Regions from separate parts of the Streptomyces flavofungini genome, predicted to be linked through region 1. Evidence: riboswitches for the same ligand, from Rfam matches in the RefSeq annotation. Region 1 holds a riboswitch; each other region holds the start of a gene.
What was found. A riboswitch is a leader RNA that binds a small molecule or an ion and turns the genes downstream of it on or off. The one in region 1 is predicted to bind cobalamin.

Region 1 (4,203 bases):
GCCGTGCTCGGCGAGTTCGCGGGCGACCTGCATGTGGGAGCGGGCGGCCTCCAGGCTGATGACGTCGGCGTCGAGGTCGTCGATGGCCTGGACGATGTCGCCGAACTCCGCGTAGCACATGTGCGTGTGGATCTGGGTGTCCGGCCGTACGCCGCTGGTGGTGAGCCGGAAGGACTCCGTCGCCCACGCCAGATAGGCCGGTCGGTCGGCGGCGCGCAGCGGCAGGGTCTCGCGCAGCGCGGGCTCGTCGACCTGGATCACCGAAGTCCCGGCGGCCTCCAGGTCGTTGACCTCGTCGCGCAGGGCGAGGGCCACCTGGCGGGCGGTGTCGCGAAGCGGCTGGTCGTCGCGGACGAAGGACCAGGCGAGCATCGTGACGGGGCCCGTGAGCATGCCCTTGACCGGGCGCTCGGTCAGGGAGTTGGCGTACGAGGTCCAGCGCACCGTCATCGGCTCGGGCCGGGAGATGTCGCCGGCCAGGACCGGCGGGCGCACATAGCGGGTGCCGTAGGACTGGACCCAGCCGTGCTGGGTGGCGAGGTAGCCGGTGAGCTGCTCGGCGAAGTACTGCACCATGTCGTTGCGTTCGGGCTCGCCGTGCACCAGGACGTCGATGCCGGTCTTCTCCTGGAAGGAGATGACCTCGCGGATCTCGTTCTCGATGCGCTGCTCGTACCCGGCGGTGTCGATGCGCCCGGCGCGCAGGTCGGCGCGGGCGGTGCGCAGCTCGGCTGTCTGCGGGAACGACCCGATGGTGGTCGTGGGAAGCAGGGGAAGGCCGAGGTGGGCGCGCTGGGCGGTCGCCCGGGTCGCGTACGGCGCGGAGCGGCGGCCGTCGGTGTCGGTGACGGCCGCGGCCCTGGCTCGGACGCCCGGGTCGTGGGTGATCGCGGAACCGGCGCGGGAGGCCAGGTCGGCGCGGTTGGCAGCGAGTTCGGCGGCGATGGTGTCGGTGCCCTGGGCGATGCCCTTGGCCAGGGTGACGATCTCCGTCGTCTTCTGCTGGGCGAACGCGAGCCAGCGCAGGATCTGTGGGTCGATGTCCCGCTCGGCCGCGGCGTCGATCGGCACGTGCAGCAGCGAGCAGGAGGCGGCGACGTCGACCCGGTCGGCGAGGCCCAGCAGGGTGCCGAGCGTGGCGAGGGACTTCTCCAGGTCGTTGATCCAGATGTTGCGGCCGTTGACGACACCGGCGACGAGACGCTTGCCGGGCAGTCCGCCCACCGCGGCGAGCGCGTCGAGGTTGGCGGCGGCCGCGTCGGTGAAGTCCAGGGCGAGGCCGTCGACCGGGGCCTTGGCCAGGACCGGCAGGGCGTCGCCGAGCCGGTCGAAGTAGGAGGCGACGAGGAGCTTCGGCCGGTCGGGGAGGGCCCCGAGGTCGCGGTAGGCGCGCGCGGCGGCGTTGAGGTCGGCCGGGGTGCGGTCCTGGACCAGGGCGGGCTCGTCGAGCTGCACCCACGCGGCGCCGGCCGCGCGCAGGTCGGCGAGGACCTCGGCGTACACGGGAAGCAGCCGGTCCAGGAGCGTCAGCGGCTCGAAGTCCGCGGCGACGCCCGGGGCGGGCTTGGCGAGCAGCAGGTAGGTGACCGGGCCGACGAGGACGGGCCGGGCGGCGAGCCCGAGGGCAAGGGCCTCCTTCAGCTCGGCGACCTGCTTGGTGGAGTCGGCCGTGAACACCGTGTCCGGACCCAACTCGGGCACGAGGTAGTGGTAGTTGGTGTCGAACCACTTGGTCATTTCCAGCGGCGCCACGTCCTGGGTGCCGCGGGCCATCGCGAAGTAGCCGTCGAGGGCGTCGGTGTCGACGGCGGAGCGGTGCCGCGGGGGGACGGCGCCGACCATGACACTGGTGTCCAGGACGTGGTCGTAGTACGAGAAGTCGCCGGTCGGCACCTCGTGGACACCGGCCGCCGCCAGGCGCTGCCAGGTGGAGCGGCGCAGTTCTTGCGCGGTCTGCCGGAGGGCGTCGGCGGTGACGCGGCCCTTCCAGTAGCCCTCGATGGCCTTCTTCAGTTCGCGGTTCTGGCCCTGGCGGGGGTAGCCGTACACGGTGGCCCGTGCTGCCGCGGCTGCGGACTTGGTGGTCACGGAGATCTCCTTCGCGAGATGAATCCCTGAGATCCCGGCGACGGGACGAGAGCGCGAAGGCAACGACGAACCGGACGGCCACGACCACGCGCGGCAAAGGCACGGTCGCTGGTCGCTCTGTCCGGTATGTACGCCGACCCGCCCTCGAGGTCACCGAGATATCCGCACCCGAATGGTTCGCGTGCGGACAGCGGGCAGGTCTTCGGACTCGCGGGCACGTCTCGTCGTACGAGACACCTAGTGGCCGTCGCTTCCCGGAGCCGTACGTCGGATCCAGTGCGTATGACGGCGGTCGTTCCCGCTCACCGCTGCGGGGCAGTCCCGGATTCCCACCGGGTTCCCTCTTACGACGCGCCTGCCTGGCGGGCAGGGCGAACCAGCTGCACGCGCCAGGTTAGAGGGTGTACGCCCTTCTGGGCAGCGGTGTTCACATTCCGGAACGTGAGATGAGACACGGGTGGGAGCCGTTTGGCTGTGCGCGCGAGGGGGGCGGGGGACAACCGACCGGTTGTTCCCCGCCCCCCTCGCACCTGCGGCCGGGCTCTCGGCCCGGCCGCGCGCCCTAGTGGAACTGCTCTTCCTCGGTGGAGCCGGACAGCGCGGTGGTGGAGGACGCCGGGTTGACGGCCGTGGACACGAGGTCGAAGTAGCCGGTGCCGACCTCGCGCTGGTGCTTGACGGCGGTGAAGCCGTGCTCCTGCGCGGCGAACTCCTTCTCCTGCAGGTCCACGTACGCGGTCATGCCGTGCTCGGCGTAGCCGCGGGCGAGGTCGAACATGCCGTGGTTGAGGGAGTGGAATCCGGCCAGGGTGATGAACTGGAACTTGTAGCCCATGGCGCCCAGTTCGCGCTGGAACTTGGCGATCTGGTCGTCGTCGAGCGCGGCCTTCCAGTTGAAGGACGGCGAGCAGTTGTAGGCCAGCATCTGGTCGGGGTGCTCGGCGTGGATGGCCTCGGCGAACTCGCGGGCCTGGGCGAGGTCGGGGGTGCCGGTCTCGACCCAGATGAGGTCGGCGTACGGGGCGTAGGCGAGGCCGCGGGCGATCACGGGGGCCATGCCGTTCTGGACGCGGTAGAAGCCCTCGGCCGTGCGCTCACCGGTGACGAACTCGGCGTCGCGCTCGTCGACGTCGCTGGTGAGGAGGTTGGCGGCGAGCGCGTCGGTGCGGGCGACGATCAGGGTCGGCACATCGGCGATGTCGGCCGCGAGGCGGGCCGCGTTGAGGGTGCGCACGTGCTGCGCGGTGGGGACGAGGACCTTGCCGCCGAGGTGCCCGCACTTCTTCTCCGAGGCGAGCTGGTCCTCGTAGTGGATGCCGGCCGCGCCCGCCGCGATCATCGCCTTGGTCAGCTCGAAGGCGTTCAACGGGCCGCCGAACCCGGCCTCGGCATCGGCCACGATCGGGGCCAGCCAGTCCACGGCGGAGTCGCCCTCGCTGGTGGCGATCTGGTCGGCGCGCAGCAGCGCGTTGTTGATCCGGCGGACCACCTGCGGCACGGAGTTGGCCGGGTAGAGCGACTGGTCGGGGTAGGTGTGCCCGGCCTGGTTGGCGTCGGCGGCCACCTGCCAGCCGGACAGGTAGATCGCCTGCAGCCCCGCCTTGACCTGCTGCACGGCCTGGCCGCCGGTCAGCGCGCCGAGGGCGTGGACGTAGTCGAGTTCGTGCAGTTGGCGCCACAGCCGTTCGGCGCCGCGCCGGGCCAGGGTGTGCTCCTCACGGACGCTGCCGGAGAGCCGCACGACGTCCGCGGCGCTGTAGGTGCGCTCGATCCCCTGCCACCGCGGGTCGGTCGCCCACCGCCGCGCCAGTTCCTCGGCCGTCGCCGTCGTCGTCCCTGCCTGTGCCATGACCGTCTCCCGGAGATTCGTGAACTGTGCGAACATCTGGCACTGAGTGCCTGGATAATCTGGGGTGCGGCCCACCGGGTCCGTGTGTGGACAGGTGAGCAATGCTGCCGAGTCGGGCGGAAGGGCCGGGATCTCCGACGTCAGGGCATGAGTTCGCGCCCCGGTTCCGCTCCGCCCGACGGAGTCCGGCGGGCCGCGGTTCGACTGTGACATCGGCACTCAGTGCCAGCAAGCGAGGAGAGATGCCAACTTCTGCGAATCTTCCG
Region 2 (4,203 bases), 1.7 Mb from region 1:
CACGTCGACGCGGGTCGGGTTGGCGATGCGGTAGGGCGCGTCGGAGGCGCGGGCGGCGAGCAGGTCCGTGTCGGCGGTGGACAGGAGAAGGACGGTCATGAGGGTGCCCCCGGTGCGATGAAGGGGAGACCGGACGGAGCGCCGGTCTCGATCAGGCGCAGCAGCGCGTCGGTGTCCGCGTGTTCTTCGATGAGGTCGCCGAGGAGGTCGAGCTGTTCCTCGCGCAGGGCGGCGAAGCCGGTGTCGGGCGCGGGCACGAAGCGGCGGCCCGCGGCGCGCGCGACCTCGGTGAGGAAGCGGCGCCGGAACGCGTCGCTCTCCAGCGACCCGTGCCAGTGGGTGCCCCACACGGCCCCCACCCGGCACCCGTCCAGGAAGGGGTCCCCGCCCAGGACTTCGGCGACGCCGTGATGGATCTCGTACCCCTCGACGTGCTCGCCGAGGGCCTCGCCGACGGGCCGGGCCAGGGTCTTCTCGCGCCGGAAGGTGACGCGCACGGGCAGCAGCCCGAGCCCGTCCACGGTCCCGGCCCGCGACTCGACGTCGTCCTGGATCCGCTCGCCGAGCACCTGGAAGCCGCCGCAGATCCCGAGGACGGGCCGCCCCTCGGCGGCCCGCCGCGCGAGCGCGTCCGCGAGCCCGCGCTCGCGCAGCCACTGAAGGGCGCGCACGGTCCCGCGCGTGCCCGGTACGACGACGAGGTCCGCGTCGACGAGCTCCTCGGCCCGGTCCACGAACCGCACCACGACGCCGGGTTCGGCGGCGAGCGCGTCCACGTCGGTGAAGTTGGACATCAGCGGCACCGCGCACACGGCGACGCGCAGCACGTCCTCGCCGACGGGCGCCGCCACGACGGACTCCCGGACGGCCCCGCGCAGCGAGACCCTCAGCCCGTCCTCCTCGTCGATGCCGAGCCCGTGCCGGAACGGCAGTACGCCGAGGGTCGGCCGCCCGGTGAGGTCGCGCAGCATGTCGAGCCCGGGTTCGAGCAGCGACACGTCTCCGCGGAACTTGTTGACGAGGAAGCCCGCGACGAGCTCCTGGTCGGCCGGGCTCAGCAGCGCCACGGTCCCGAAGAACGAGGCGAACACACCCCCGCGGTCGATGTCCCCGACCACCACGACCGGGAAGCGGGCGGCCCGCGCGATCCCCATGTTCACGATGTCGGTGCGCCGGAGGTTGATCTCGGCGGGACTCCCCGCCCCTTCGCAGATCACGGCGTCATACGTGCCCCGAAGCTGCGCCAGGCATCCCACGACGGTGTCGAGCAGTGCCTCCTGCCGGCCCCCGTGATAGCCCCGGGCACTCATCTCGCCCACCGGCTTCCCCATGAGCACGACCTGACTCGACCGGTCGCTCCCCGGCTTCAGCAGCACGGGGTTCATCAGCGCGCTGGGCTCCACCCGCGCGGCCTGCGCCTGCATGGCCTGCGCCCGCCCGATCTCGGCCCCTTCCCGGGTGACGAACGAGTTCAGGGACATGTTCTGCGCCTTGAAAGGCGCGACGGAGACGCCCTTGCGGGCGAGCCACCGGCAGATCCCGGCGGTGACGACACTCTTCCCGGCATCGGAGGTGGTCCCGGCGACAAGCAGCCCACCGCTCATGTCCCACCGCCGATCCGCTGCGACTTCCCCTGCGCTGCCGGGCACCGCTTGGTCGCACGCGCACCCCGGGCAAGGTCGACGGCGACCGCCACACCCAGGGCGAGCCACCCGACCCGCCGGGACAACTTCACAGCCCGCTCGATGTCCCCCACGGCGACGGAGCGCCCCCCGCCGTTGAGAACAGGTCGGTGCTCCACGCGCCCCGCGTAGGCCAGCGTGCCCCCGAGCCGCACCCCCAACGCCCCCGCGAACGAGGCCTCGACGACCCCGGCGTTGGGGCTCGGATGCTTCGAGGCATCGGCATGCCACGCCCGCACCGCCCCCCGAGGAGACCCCCCGGCGACCACGGCGAGCGCAGCGGTGAGCCGAGCCCCCGGCCACCCGGCGACATCGTCGAGCCGGGCGGAGGCCCACCCGTACCGGAGATACCGCGAAGACCGGTGCCCGACCATCGCGTCGAGCGTGTTCACGGCCCGGAACCCCACAAGCCCCGGCACGCCCCCGACGGCCCCCCACACCAACGCCCCCACGACGGCGTCGGAGGTGTTCTCGGCGACGGACTCCACGACGGCACGGGCGATCCCGTCGGCGTCCAGCGCCTCGGGGTCACGCCCGCACAGATGAGGCAGCCGCTCCCGGGCGACCTCCACGTCCCCCGCGGCGAGGGCGCCCCCGATGGCGCGGGCCTCCCGCCCCAGCGAGGTCCCGCCGACGACGGCCCAGGTCGCGGCGGCGGTCAGCCCGACGGAAGCGGCACGCGACCGGCGTGCGGCGAAGGAGGCGAGCGCACCGGCGCCGACGGCACCCCCGGCGCACACCAGGGTGTGCAGCGCGCCCCACCCGCGGTGGTCGCGCCACAGGACCCGCTCGACGGCCCCCGCCGCACGCCCGAACGCGGCGACCGGATGGCCCCGGCGAGGATCGCCGAGCAGCAGGTCACCGAGGAGTCCGGCGGCGGCGCCGTACGCGTAGTCGCGATCGGCACACATGGGAGTCAGCCCGCCGATACGCGGTGCGGGGCTCTCGGCCGCGACGGGGCCCCGGGCGGGGCAGGGGACGGCAACGGGCGGCCGCGCATGGCGATATGTCCTCACTCAGGGTTTCCGCGCCCTGGTTCGACGAGACCGGCGGCGAGAGTTCCTGGCTCCCGGGGATCGTCGGATCACCCGGTGACAGTGGCGGGACCGCGCCGGATTCGCACCGGCTTCCTCTCCTGCCGCCGTAAATGGCTCCGGCAGTCCACCATGGCCCGCGACGCCCGTCAACTCGCTGTTGACCTGCGACGGGAGTGTGTGCGGAGGCCCACATGGACCTGCGGCCAGGGCCGGTTTACGGCTAGGCGGACGCAACCACTCTCCGTAAGCTTGAACATGACAGCAGGAGAGCGACGCGGAACGCGAACCCGGCAGGGCGCGGTCGACTGCCGCCGGGCCCCGGCACCGTCCGACTCTCGTGACGGCAGCAGGCAAGGGGGCGGTGTGGCCGACGAGTACTTACCGGCAGTGCAGTGGTTCAAGAGCAGTTACACCGTGACGGGCGGCGAATGCGTGGAAGTGGCGCACCCGGCCGGTGCGGTGTGGGTCCGTGACTCGAATCACCGCGACGAAGGGCACATGAACGTGACGCCGACGGCGTGGCGCGCGTTTGTCAGGGGGGTGGCCTCGGGGAGAGTCGGGGGGAAGTGAGCTGTCCCAGCGTGCGCACGAAAGGCTGGAGACCATGGGGGTTGAGAGCAGGCAACTGCCGCTGAGCCGGCATGCCGCAGGGCCCGCCCGGCGCTTCGTCTTCGTGCTGTACTGCGCGCTCAGTGGCGCTGTCGCGGTGGCCGCGGGCGCTCTCGCCTCCCTCCTCGTGGAAGGGCTCCACGTCCGGCTCGCGGTCTGGCTGGCGACGGCCGCGGTCGTGGCGGCGGGGGCGGGGGCCGTGTGGGAGTTCACGCCGCTCATCCCGCGCCGGCGCGTGGAGCGGGACCGTCCGCGGACGCTCCGTCAGCCGGAGGGCCGGCGCCGGTCGTAGCAGCCGACTCCTGCCGGCGACCGCGGCGCAGGGTCCGAACGAGCCATCCCACCGCGGCTGTCAGCAGTCCGCAGCCGCCCGCCAGCGCGACGACGAAGTGCCAGGGGTCGATGTCGTGGCGTACGACGACGCCCTGGGCGAGGATCCCGGCCGGCACCAGCGCCACGACGACCACAGCGAGGCACACCGACACGCAACCGGCCTTCGCCAGGAAACTCAGTGTCTGCTGCTCCTGTGTGTGCAGGCTCCGCTGGTGCTCGCTGTGGAGGAGACGGTCCAGTTCGCGGGCGAACGCCGGATCCTTCATCCCCTCTCTGAAGAGGTCGTGGAGCTGGGAGGAGGGGGCGGTGGGTTCGGCGGGGACGGGCTCGCCGCCGTCCAGGGGATCGGCGGCCGGGCCCCCGTCGGGGCCCGTGGCGCCGACGGGGGGAGCGGGGTCGGCGGGGTTCCTGGTGTCTGAGGCCGTCAGGCAGCGCGACAGCCACCGTAATAACGTGACGACCAGCATCGTGCCAGCCCTCCCCTCGTCCCGGAGCGGACGGCTCCGGAATCAGCCTGCGAAGCCTTCCTTGACCTGGTTGAT
Region 3 (4,203 bases), 3.1 Mb from region 1:
GGCGTCTCCGGTACGTACGAGATCACCGTCACCTGTGACGGACACCCGCACCAGGGCGTCGGCACGGTCCAGGTCAAGGGCGCGGGGGCGGGTACGGGGCAGGCCCCGACCGCCCCGGTCCGCGCCGGCGGCGGCGGCGCCGCCCCCCTGACCTCGGCCGCCGCCGAGGCCGACGAGGCGGGACCCGGCACCCGGCACGCGGTCGTCGGCCTGGTCCTCGCGGGTGTGGCGGCGATCGCCGTGGCGCTGCGCAGCGTCCGTCGCCGCCGCCCGGAGTGACGCCGTGACGGGCCCGGATCCGGACGCAGGCCCGCACCCGCCCGGGACGAGCCGTCTCGTCATGGGCGTGGCCTGGGCGTTCCTGCTCGTCGGCCTGTGGCTGTGGGGCAACGAGATCACCGATGTGCGCGGCGGCCTCTCCGACCCGACGACGGGCGACGTCGCCGCCGTCGGCCGCCCCGCCGGGGTCGACCTGCCGCCCGCGCACGAGCCGCTCGCCGCGGCCCGCCCGCAGCGCGTCGACGTACCGGGCCTCGGCGTCCGCGCCCCCGTCGTCGCGCGCGGTCTGGACGCGGAGGGCGCCATCGATCCGCCGCCGTTCGCGCAGCCGGGTGTCGTGGGCTGGTACGGGGGCGGGGTGCGGCCCGGCGCGCGCGGCACCTCCCTGTTCGTCGGGCACGTCGACACTGAGTCCAAGCCCGCCGTGTTCTACCACCTCAGCGCCTTGCGCCCCGGCGAGAAGGTGCGCGTGACCAGGGACGACGGTTCGGTCGCCGAGTTCACGGTGGACGACGTGCAGGTCCTCGGCCGCGACGACTTCAGCGCGCGCACGGCCTACGGCCCCCGTGAGGAGGGTCGGGCCGAACTGCGCCTGATCACCTGCGGCGGCACCTTCGACCGCGCGAGCCGCACCTACTCGGCCAACGTGGTCGTGTCCGCCTACCTCACCGGGGCCAAGGGGGCATAGCCGCCGGCCCGCCGGAGCCGCGCGGCCGTGGCCGCTGACCCGCGGGAGCCGCGCGGCCCCAGCCCTAACTCGCCGGCGCCGCCGAGCCGTAGCCCGACGCATCGGCCGTGACCGGCTCCTTCGTCCGCAGGGCGCGCAGCCCGAGGCCGCCGAACACGACCGCGAACACCGCCCACATCAGCACGTGCGACGCCAGGGACAGCATCCTGAAGTCCCACAGCAGGGTCGCGCTGACCGGGACCGGGTCGGGGTTGTCGGGCAGCGCCCACAGGAGCGCGAGGACCGCCACCGCCGTCACGGCAGCCGCGCACTGCCGCACCGGTACGGGGCGCGTGGCGAGGCGCACGTACACCTGCCACACCAGGAACATGCCGAGCACGCCGAGGGCGACCGCGCCGAGCCACATCTCCTGCCGGTCGCCCACGGTGCCCGCGTCCCCGACCCCGGGCGGGGCCGCCGGATAGCGCAGCGCGGGGAACAGCGAGACGGCGCAGAACGCGGCCGCGCAGAACGCGAGGGCGCGCGGCCACGGGTTGCCGCGCGGATCACGCCGGTGCACGAGCGCGTACGCGACGGCGAACAGCACGCCGATCGCGATGCCCGCCACGACCAGGGCGATCACCAGGCCCGCGTGCTGGGTGGAGCGCGAGAACAGCTCCTCGTGGTGCTGGACGGCGCCACCCGCGGGCTCGTGCTCGTGCGAGCGGGCCTCCTCGGCGCGGATCGCCTTGTCCATCAGGGGTTCGGCGAGCAGCAGCGAGAACAGCCCGGCGACCAGGCCGCCGAGCGCTCCGGCGACCATCCCGCGACCGAGCAGCGGCAGCACGGGGGAGCGCCCGGACTCGCGGGACGCGGATGTATCAGTGGTTTCGGGCGACTTGGGGGGTTCGCCGGTGGGGTCGGGGGAAGTGCGGGGAGCGGTGGGAGAGTTCGGGGACTTCGGGGACGTCGGCATGGTGCGCGCGGCCCCGATCAGTGGCAGGGAGCACCGAAGAGGTGCCGGCCGTCGTGAGCGAACTCGTGCAGGTAGTCGCCGGTCGCCGAGATCAGCGAGCCGTTGTCCATGAAGACGGCGTAGAGAGCGATCAGCGCGACGATCGCGGCGGCCGCCGCGATGAGCCAGTCACGGGTCTCGATCGTCGCGGACTGTATCGCCGCGGTGTCGGTGTGTGCCGGGCCGTGGGCAGGCGTAGCAGTGGACATAGGTGCTCTCCTTATGGGGTTTCCACGCCCCATGACAGGAGGACGACGGGTCAGTTCCTGACTTCCGCGCGCGGGTGAGCGGTGACTCGCGCGGGGTAACAGTGGCGGGACCGTCCCGGAGTCGCACCGGGTTCCTGGCAACCGTCGCCTCGATGTATGGACTTGTCGCCCGGAGAGTCCCAGGTGGTCATGGACACTGTCAACCAGCCCGCGCGCCCCTGACATGGGGGCTTGTGCGCACGGCGCGCACCCCGGCGCGCGGTGGGCGCGGGCACAACCCGGCCCGGCCAACGACCCGCTCCCCCCGGAGTCGTCGACCGGGCTGGTCCTCGACCGCGCGCGCTCGAGCTGCGGGAGGAACCCGGCGTCGGCACGGGAGGCCTTGGTTGGTCCCAACGGTTCTGATGGGTCCAGGCGGTGCGAAAAGGCAACTCCGACCGGGGGCTTGGGCCGTTAGGACTGACTCTAGAGCGGAAGGCGGCCCCGGCCTAGAGGGCTTTTGGCGCCAAGTGCTCGGCGAGTTCTGGCGGCTTACGAGCCCTCTCCGCGCAACGTCGCGTCGTCCAGGGCGCCTTCGATCACCATTCCCGCGACGACGTCCAGCACCAGGCGCTCCCGGCGCGCGTGCCGCCGCAGCGCCTCGAAGGCCACGTCCAGACCGGTCCGCCAGCGCTCGGCCAGGATCCCCTTGGCCTGCTCGATGCGGATCCTGCTGGTCAGGGCGACCTGTAGCTGCTGGGAGAGGTCGCGGTACGTGGCGTACGCGCGGTGGTTGCGCAACCCGACCCCGGCGGCGTCGGCGAGCGCCTGCGCGAGCACCAACGCGCTGTCCTCTTCGCCCTCTTGCGGACGGCCGTCGGGCCGGTTCCCGTTCGGCGACCGGGCGGCGAAGACGTTGAGCGCGCCGAGCACCCGCTCGCGGGCCCGCAGCGGCACCGCGAACGTGGCCTCCACGCCCCGCGCGCGGGCCCGCTTCGTGAAGTCCGGCCAGCGGGCGAGCGCGTCGGCGGAGGCGAGCAGGACGGGCGGCACGGGGGTGCCGGTGCCGTACGACTCCAGGCAGGGGCCCTCTGCCGCCTGGGCTTCGAGGAGGTCCCTGGCCAGCTCACCGCCCTTGTCGCTGACGGCGAGGCCGACGGCGCCGCCGCCGTCGGCGTACACCACGCCCACGGCCAGGGCTCCGAGGAGTTCGGCGCAGTGCTGGCTGACGCGGCGCAGGTGGCGCTCCACGTCGAAGTCGTCGGCGGCGGTGTCGGCGGCTTCGATGAGGATCTGTGCCAGCCTGCGCGCTGGGGTGCGGTCCAGCATGAGTCTCCTTCGGGCCCGCCCCCCACGGCCCCTCGCCTACCCAGCTTCGGCGGGCTGTAACAGGTCACCAACAGGTGTGTCGCCGGGCCTGCCGGGCCTCGTGGGCCGCACCCGGTTATGTCAGGATTGAGCACCGGACAGTGCACCCGAGGGGGAGTGGATGTACCGCAAAAACACAGGTCGCGCGCGGGGCTACGCGGCCAGGGGGGTGTCCGTGACGGTGGCGCTCGCGGGGGCCGCGCTGCTGCTTTCCGGGTGTTCGTCGGACGGTGACGGCAAGGAGGAGGAGGGCTCCGGCAACGGCGTCAGCCAACAGCCCAAGGGCAAGGACCCGTTCTGGGTCAACCCCGAGGGGAACGCCGCCAAGCAGGTCGCCGCGTACGAGAAGGACGGCAAGAAGGACGAGGCCGAGCAGATCCGCAAGATCGCCGAGCAGCCCGTCGGCGAGTGGATCGGCCCGGAGAAGCCCGAGGAGGAGGTCCGCGGGTACACGGAGGCCGCCGAGAAGGCCGACCGGGACGCCCTCCTCGTCCTCTACAACATCCCGCACCGCGACTGCGGCCAGTTCTCCAAGGGCGGCGCCGCCGACGGCAACGCCTACCGCGCCTGGATCGACGCCGTGGCCAAGGGCATCGGCGAGCGGCACGCCACGGTCGTCCTGGAGCCGGACGCGGTCCTGCACATGGTCGACAGGTGCACGCCCGAGCAGTTCCACGAGGAGCGCT
Region 4 (4,203 bases), 2.2 Mb from region 1:
GGTACGCCGATCAGCGAGGTGACCACGCCCACCGGGACCTCCTGCGGGTCGAGGACCGTGCGGGCGAGGGTGTCCACCCAGATCAGGAACACCGCGCCCGCGAGCGCCGTCACCGGCAGGAGCCGCCGGTGCCCCGCGCCGACCACCGCCCGGGCCGCGTGCGGCAGCGCCAGGCCCACGAACCCGATCGCCCCGGCGCTGCTGACCAGGGCCGCCGTCAGGAGCGCCGTGGTGCAGAGCAGCAGCACGCGCACCCGGTCCACGTGGACGCCGAGGGTGGCCGCCGCGTCCTGGCCGAAGGCGAACGCGTCGAGGGCGCGGGCCTGCAGCAGGCACACGGTGAGCGTGACGACGAGCACCGCGCCGCACGTCCACACGTCCGTCCAGGACGCGCCGCTCAGCGAGCCGAGGAGCCAGAACAGCACGCCCCGGGTGGTCTCGGCGTCGGCGGCCGTGAGGACGACGAAGGAGGTGAGCGCGGAGAACAGTTGCATGGCGGCCACGCCGGACAGGACCACGCGGTCCGTGGTGTCGCCGAGGGTGTGGCTGAGCAGCAGGACCAGGGCGAAGGACACGACGGCGCCGATGAACGCGCCCGCCGAGACCGTGAGCGCTCCCCCGCCGACGCCGAGGACCACGACGGCCACGGCGCCCGTGGACGCGCCGGAGGAGACGCCGAGCACGAACGGGTCGGCGAGCGGGTTGCGCAGGAGCGACTGGAGGACCGCCCCGCACACGGCGAGGCCCGCGCCGCACACCGCCGCGAGGACCGTGCGCGGCATCCGCAGGTTCCACACGATGCCGTCGCGGATCGGCGTCAGCTCGGCCTCGCCCCAGCCGAGGTGGGCGGCCACGGCCGACCACACGTCGGGCACGGAGATGTCGGCGGGGCCGATGGTGACGGCCACGGCGAGGGAGAGGAAGAGGGCCGCGAGCCCGGCCAGGGCGAGGAGTCCGCCGCGCAGCGCCGAACGCAGCCGACGCGGGCCCCCGCCCGCGAGGGCCCTCACTTCGTGAGGCCGAACTCGCGCAGCGCCGCCGCCACTTGTTCGATGCCGTCGACGGTCCTGATGCCCGGGTTCAGGGCCTGGCCGCTGAGGAGGACGTACCGCTTCTTCCGCACGGCCGTGAGGTTCTTCGTGGCCGGGTTGGACTCCAGGAACTTGATCTTCTGGCGGGCGCTCTCGGCGGACTGGGACCTGCGCGTGAGGTCGCCGATGACGAGGACGTCGGGGTCGCGGTCGGCGATGGTCTCCCAGTTGATCTGGGGCCATTCCGCGCGGGTGTCGGCGAAGGCGTTCCGCACGCCGAGTGCGCGCGTGATGATGCCGGGGGCGCCGCAGCAGCCCGCGATGTAGGGGGACTCGGAGTTGGCGAACCAGTACATGAGGGTGGTGCCGGAGGCGTCGACGGACCTCTTGGCGCGCGCGGCCCGGGACTTGAGGTCCGCGATCAGCTTCTCGCCGCGCTCCGCCACGCCGAAGACGCGCGCGAGGTCGCGGATCTCGCCGTACACGGTGTCCATCGTGAGGGTCTTGGTGCGGGTGCCGTCGTCGTCGCCGGTGTTGTCCTTGCCCGCGCAGTCGGTCGGCGAGACGTAGACGGGTACGCCGAGTTCGGTGAACTTGGCCCGGTCGGCGACGCCGCCCTTGCCGACCGTGTAGAGGAACGACGCGCTGACGAAGTCGGGTTCCTTGTCGAGGACCTTCTCCAGCGACGGGTAGCGGTCGGCGAGCCGTGGGACCTTCGCGTTCTCCTTCGCCAGGCGCTTCAGGACGGGGTCCGTCCAGGTGCCGGTGCCCACCATGCGGTCGGCGAGGCCGAGGGAGAGCAGGATCTCGGTGGAGCCCTGGTCGAGGGAGACGGCCCGCTCCGGCGGCGCCGTCACCTTCGTCCGCTCGCCGCAGGCGGTGAGCGTGAGGGGGTATCCGGCCCGCGCCTCCCGCTCGGGCTTCGCGGCCGGGCCACCGCACGCGGACGTGGCGGCGAGGACCAGGGCGAGGCCCGCGCTCAGGGCGGCGGAGCGGGTGCGTATGCGGGCGGGGCGGAGGGTACGGCGGACGCCGAGGCGGCGCGGGGTCGAAGGCACACGTCTTCCCGAGTCTCAGGGCTCATGCGCGGAGCCTGGTCTGCGAACTCCGCCGCCCGTGCGGACGGCGGTGCCAGCAGGTCTTCGGACTCGGGTTCGTCCGGGCGGGGCCGCCTTCCCGGGGTCCGTGGACTCCCAGTGGCCGCTGGCCCCGCCCGTCCCCCTCACCGCTGCGCGTCAGTTCCGGATTCCCACCGGATTCCCCGACCCAGGTGCGGGTACGACTGGCGTCCGCAAGCTATCACTCCGGGGCGGCATCACCCCTGGTCGGGGCGGGCTCACCGCGGTAGGTGCCGAAGGCCCACTTGTTGCCCTCGGGGTCGGCGACCGCGAACTCGCGGCTGCCGTACGGCTGGTCCTCGATCTCGCGGATCACCTTCACGCCGGCGGCGGTGAGACGGAGGTAGAGGTCGTCGACGTGGTCGGTGACGACGTACGCCCCGAACGTGCCGGGCCGCAGACACCATTCGGCGGCCTTCGGGTCGTAGCTGCCGAGCATGACCCCGCCGCCCTCGGGCCAGTCGAGCTGGGCGTGGGCGACGCGGCCGCCGTCCTCGTGGACGGCGGTGCGCAGGAAGCCGACGGTACCGACGAGGAAGTCGATCAGGGCGGGTGCGTCGTCGGCCTGGAAGGTGGCCCAGACGTCGGGCGCGCGACGGTTCGCCGCGACCGGACCGGTCGGGCCGCCCTGGCTGTTTCGCGTGGCCTCCGTGGCCTCCGTGGTCTCCAAGGTCTCCGTGGTCTGCGCGCTCTGTGCGCTCTGTGCGCTCTGCCTGCTTTGTTCGCTCTGCGGGTTTTCGTTGCTGTTCATGCGTCCCAGTCTTCGCCGCCCGCGTGCCCTCCGGCTTGGATATTCCGGCACTCCTCGGCCATCCAGGCGCTGGGGCTCGCCCCCGTGTACTGCTGGAAGTCCCGTACGAGGTGGGAGTGGTCGTAGTACCCGCAGTCGGCGGCGATCCGGGCGAGGTCGGGGCGCGCGCCCGCGGCGACCGCGCGGACGACGGCCGCCTTCGCGTGCTGGAAGCGGATGAGACGGGCGGCCTGCTTGGGTGTGACGCCGGTCTCGGCGCGGAACAGCGCGGACAGGCGGCGTTCGCTGAGGGCGACGTGCGCGGACAGACCGCGCAGGGTGCCCGCGCCGCGGTGCCGGGCGAGCCAGGCCCAGGCCTCGCCGACCTCGGGCCGGACGCCTCCGGCGCGCTCCGCGTCGGCCGCGCGGCGCGCCAAGTAGGCGTTGAGGAAGGCGAACCGGTCACTCCAGGCGTCCTGCTCGCAGAGGCGTTCCCGGACGTCGGCGGCGACCCGGCCGAGGACGTCGGTGCCGTCGGTGACGAGCTGTCCGGCCAGCTCGGCGGCGGGCAGCCCGAACAGGGCGCGGGCGGCGAGCGGATGCACGGCGAGCTGAATGCCGGCCTCGTGCTCGGGCTGGACGACGTACGCGGGGCTCTGGTGCAGGCCGCCGACGACGATGTCCGTGCGGACGGCGTCGGGTCCGGTCGCCTGGCCGGGGGTGCGGCCGGTGATGACGGGGCCGTCGAGGGAGAAGATCAGCGTGAGGTACGGGGACGGCAGGCCGCGGTGCAGAGCGGTGCGCCGGCCCTGCGTGCGGTAGCCCACGGCGGACACGACCAGGCCGCCGGGCGGGGGCGCGGCGCGGACGAACTCGCGGGAGGCGGTGTCGCCGTCGCGGGCGGTGGTGTCCGTAGCCGTGGGGCCCATGAAGCCATTGTGGGCGGGCGCGGACGGGCCTGTCGTCCGGTGCGGCTACCCGCGTCCGTCCGTCCCATGCCCGGCACGCACGGTGACCTCGATCATGGGAATCGGGCACCTTGTCCTCGTAGCATGGCGCGCCGCTCCGGACGGGTCGGCTCAGCGCTTCCAGGGAACGGGAACCATGGCAATTCGAACAAAGGGCAGGCCGGCGGTCGTCGGGGCGGCGGGGGCGCTGGCGGCGGCGGTGTTCGCGGGCGGCGCGCTGTGGCCGAGCGCGGCGGACGCGAAGGCGGTGGACGCCCCAGCGCCGAGCGCGGCCGCCCGTGCCGCCGCGGCCGACCTCACGCACTGGCCGAAGCCGGTGGCGGCGAAGCTCGGCAAGGTGATCGCGGAGAACCGGG

Region 2: linked by a shared signal. The riboswitch ahead of QUY26_RS31130 (cobalamin biosynthesis protein) and the one ahead of metE (5-methyltetrahydropteroyltriglutamate--homocysteine S-methyltransferase) in region 1 are both predicted to bind cobalamin.
Region 3: linked by a shared signal. The riboswitch ahead of QUY26_RS25100 (CbtB domain-containing protein) and the one ahead of metE (5-methyltetrahydropteroyltriglutamate--homocysteine S-methyltransferase) in region 1 are both predicted to bind cobalamin.
Region 4: linked by a shared signal. The riboswitch ahead of QUY26_RS29075 (ABC transporter substrate-binding protein) and the one ahead of metE (5-methyltetrahydropteroyltriglutamate--homocysteine S-methyltransferase) in region 1 are both predicted to bind cobalamin.

The regions. Positions count from the first base shown of each region.
Region 1 covers NZ_CP128846.1:9,004,916-9,009,118, forward strand. The annotation lists gene metE (5-methyltetrahydropteroyltriglutamate--homocysteine S-methyltransferase) at 1-2,088, opposite strand, end outside; cobalamin riboswitch at 2,265-2,484, opposite strand; gene aceA (isocitrate lyase) at 2,651-3,937, opposite strand.
Region 2 covers NZ_CP128846.1:7,268,899-7,273,101, forward strand. The annotation lists gene cobN (cobaltochelatase subunit CobN) at 1-99, opposite strand, end outside; gene QUY26_RS31125 (cobyric acid synthase) at 96-1,604, opposite strand; gene QUY26_RS31130 (cobalamin biosynthesis protein) at 1,601-2,593, opposite strand; cobalamin riboswitch at 2,717-2,866, opposite strand; gene QUY26_RS31135 (DUF397 domain-containing protein) at 3,083-3,289, shown strand; gene QUY26_RS31140 (hypothetical protein) at 3,547-4,128, opposite strand; gene QUY26_RS31145 (helix-turn-helix domain-containing protein) at 4,171-4,203, opposite strand, start outside.
Region 3 covers NZ_CP128846.1:5,910,404-5,914,606, forward strand. The annotation lists gene QUY26_RS25085 (hypothetical protein) at 1-279, shown strand, start outside; gene QUY26_RS25090 (class F sortase) at 341-967, shown strand; gene QUY26_RS25095 (CbtA family protein) at 1,032-1,922, opposite strand; gene QUY26_RS25100 (CbtB domain-containing protein) at 1,940-2,170, opposite strand; cobalamin riboswitch at 2,202-2,351, opposite strand; gene QUY26_RS25105 (GAF and ANTAR domain-containing protein) at 2,702-3,478, opposite strand; gene QUY26_RS25110 (glycoside hydrolase family 6 protein) at 3,639-4,203, shown strand, end outside.
Region 4 covers NZ_CP128846.1:6,805,024-6,809,226, reverse strand. The annotation lists gene QUY26_RS29080 (FecCD family ABC transporter permease) at 1-1,010, opposite strand, end outside; gene QUY26_RS29075 (ABC transporter substrate-binding protein) at 1,007-1,996, opposite strand; cobalamin riboswitch at 2,148-2,333, opposite strand; gene QUY26_RS29070 (VOC family protein) at 2,331-2,900, opposite strand; gene QUY26_RS29065 (helix-turn-helix transcriptional regulator) at 2,897-3,808, opposite strand; gene QUY26_RS29060 (haloacid dehalogenase-like hydrolase) at 3,984-4,203, shown strand, end outside.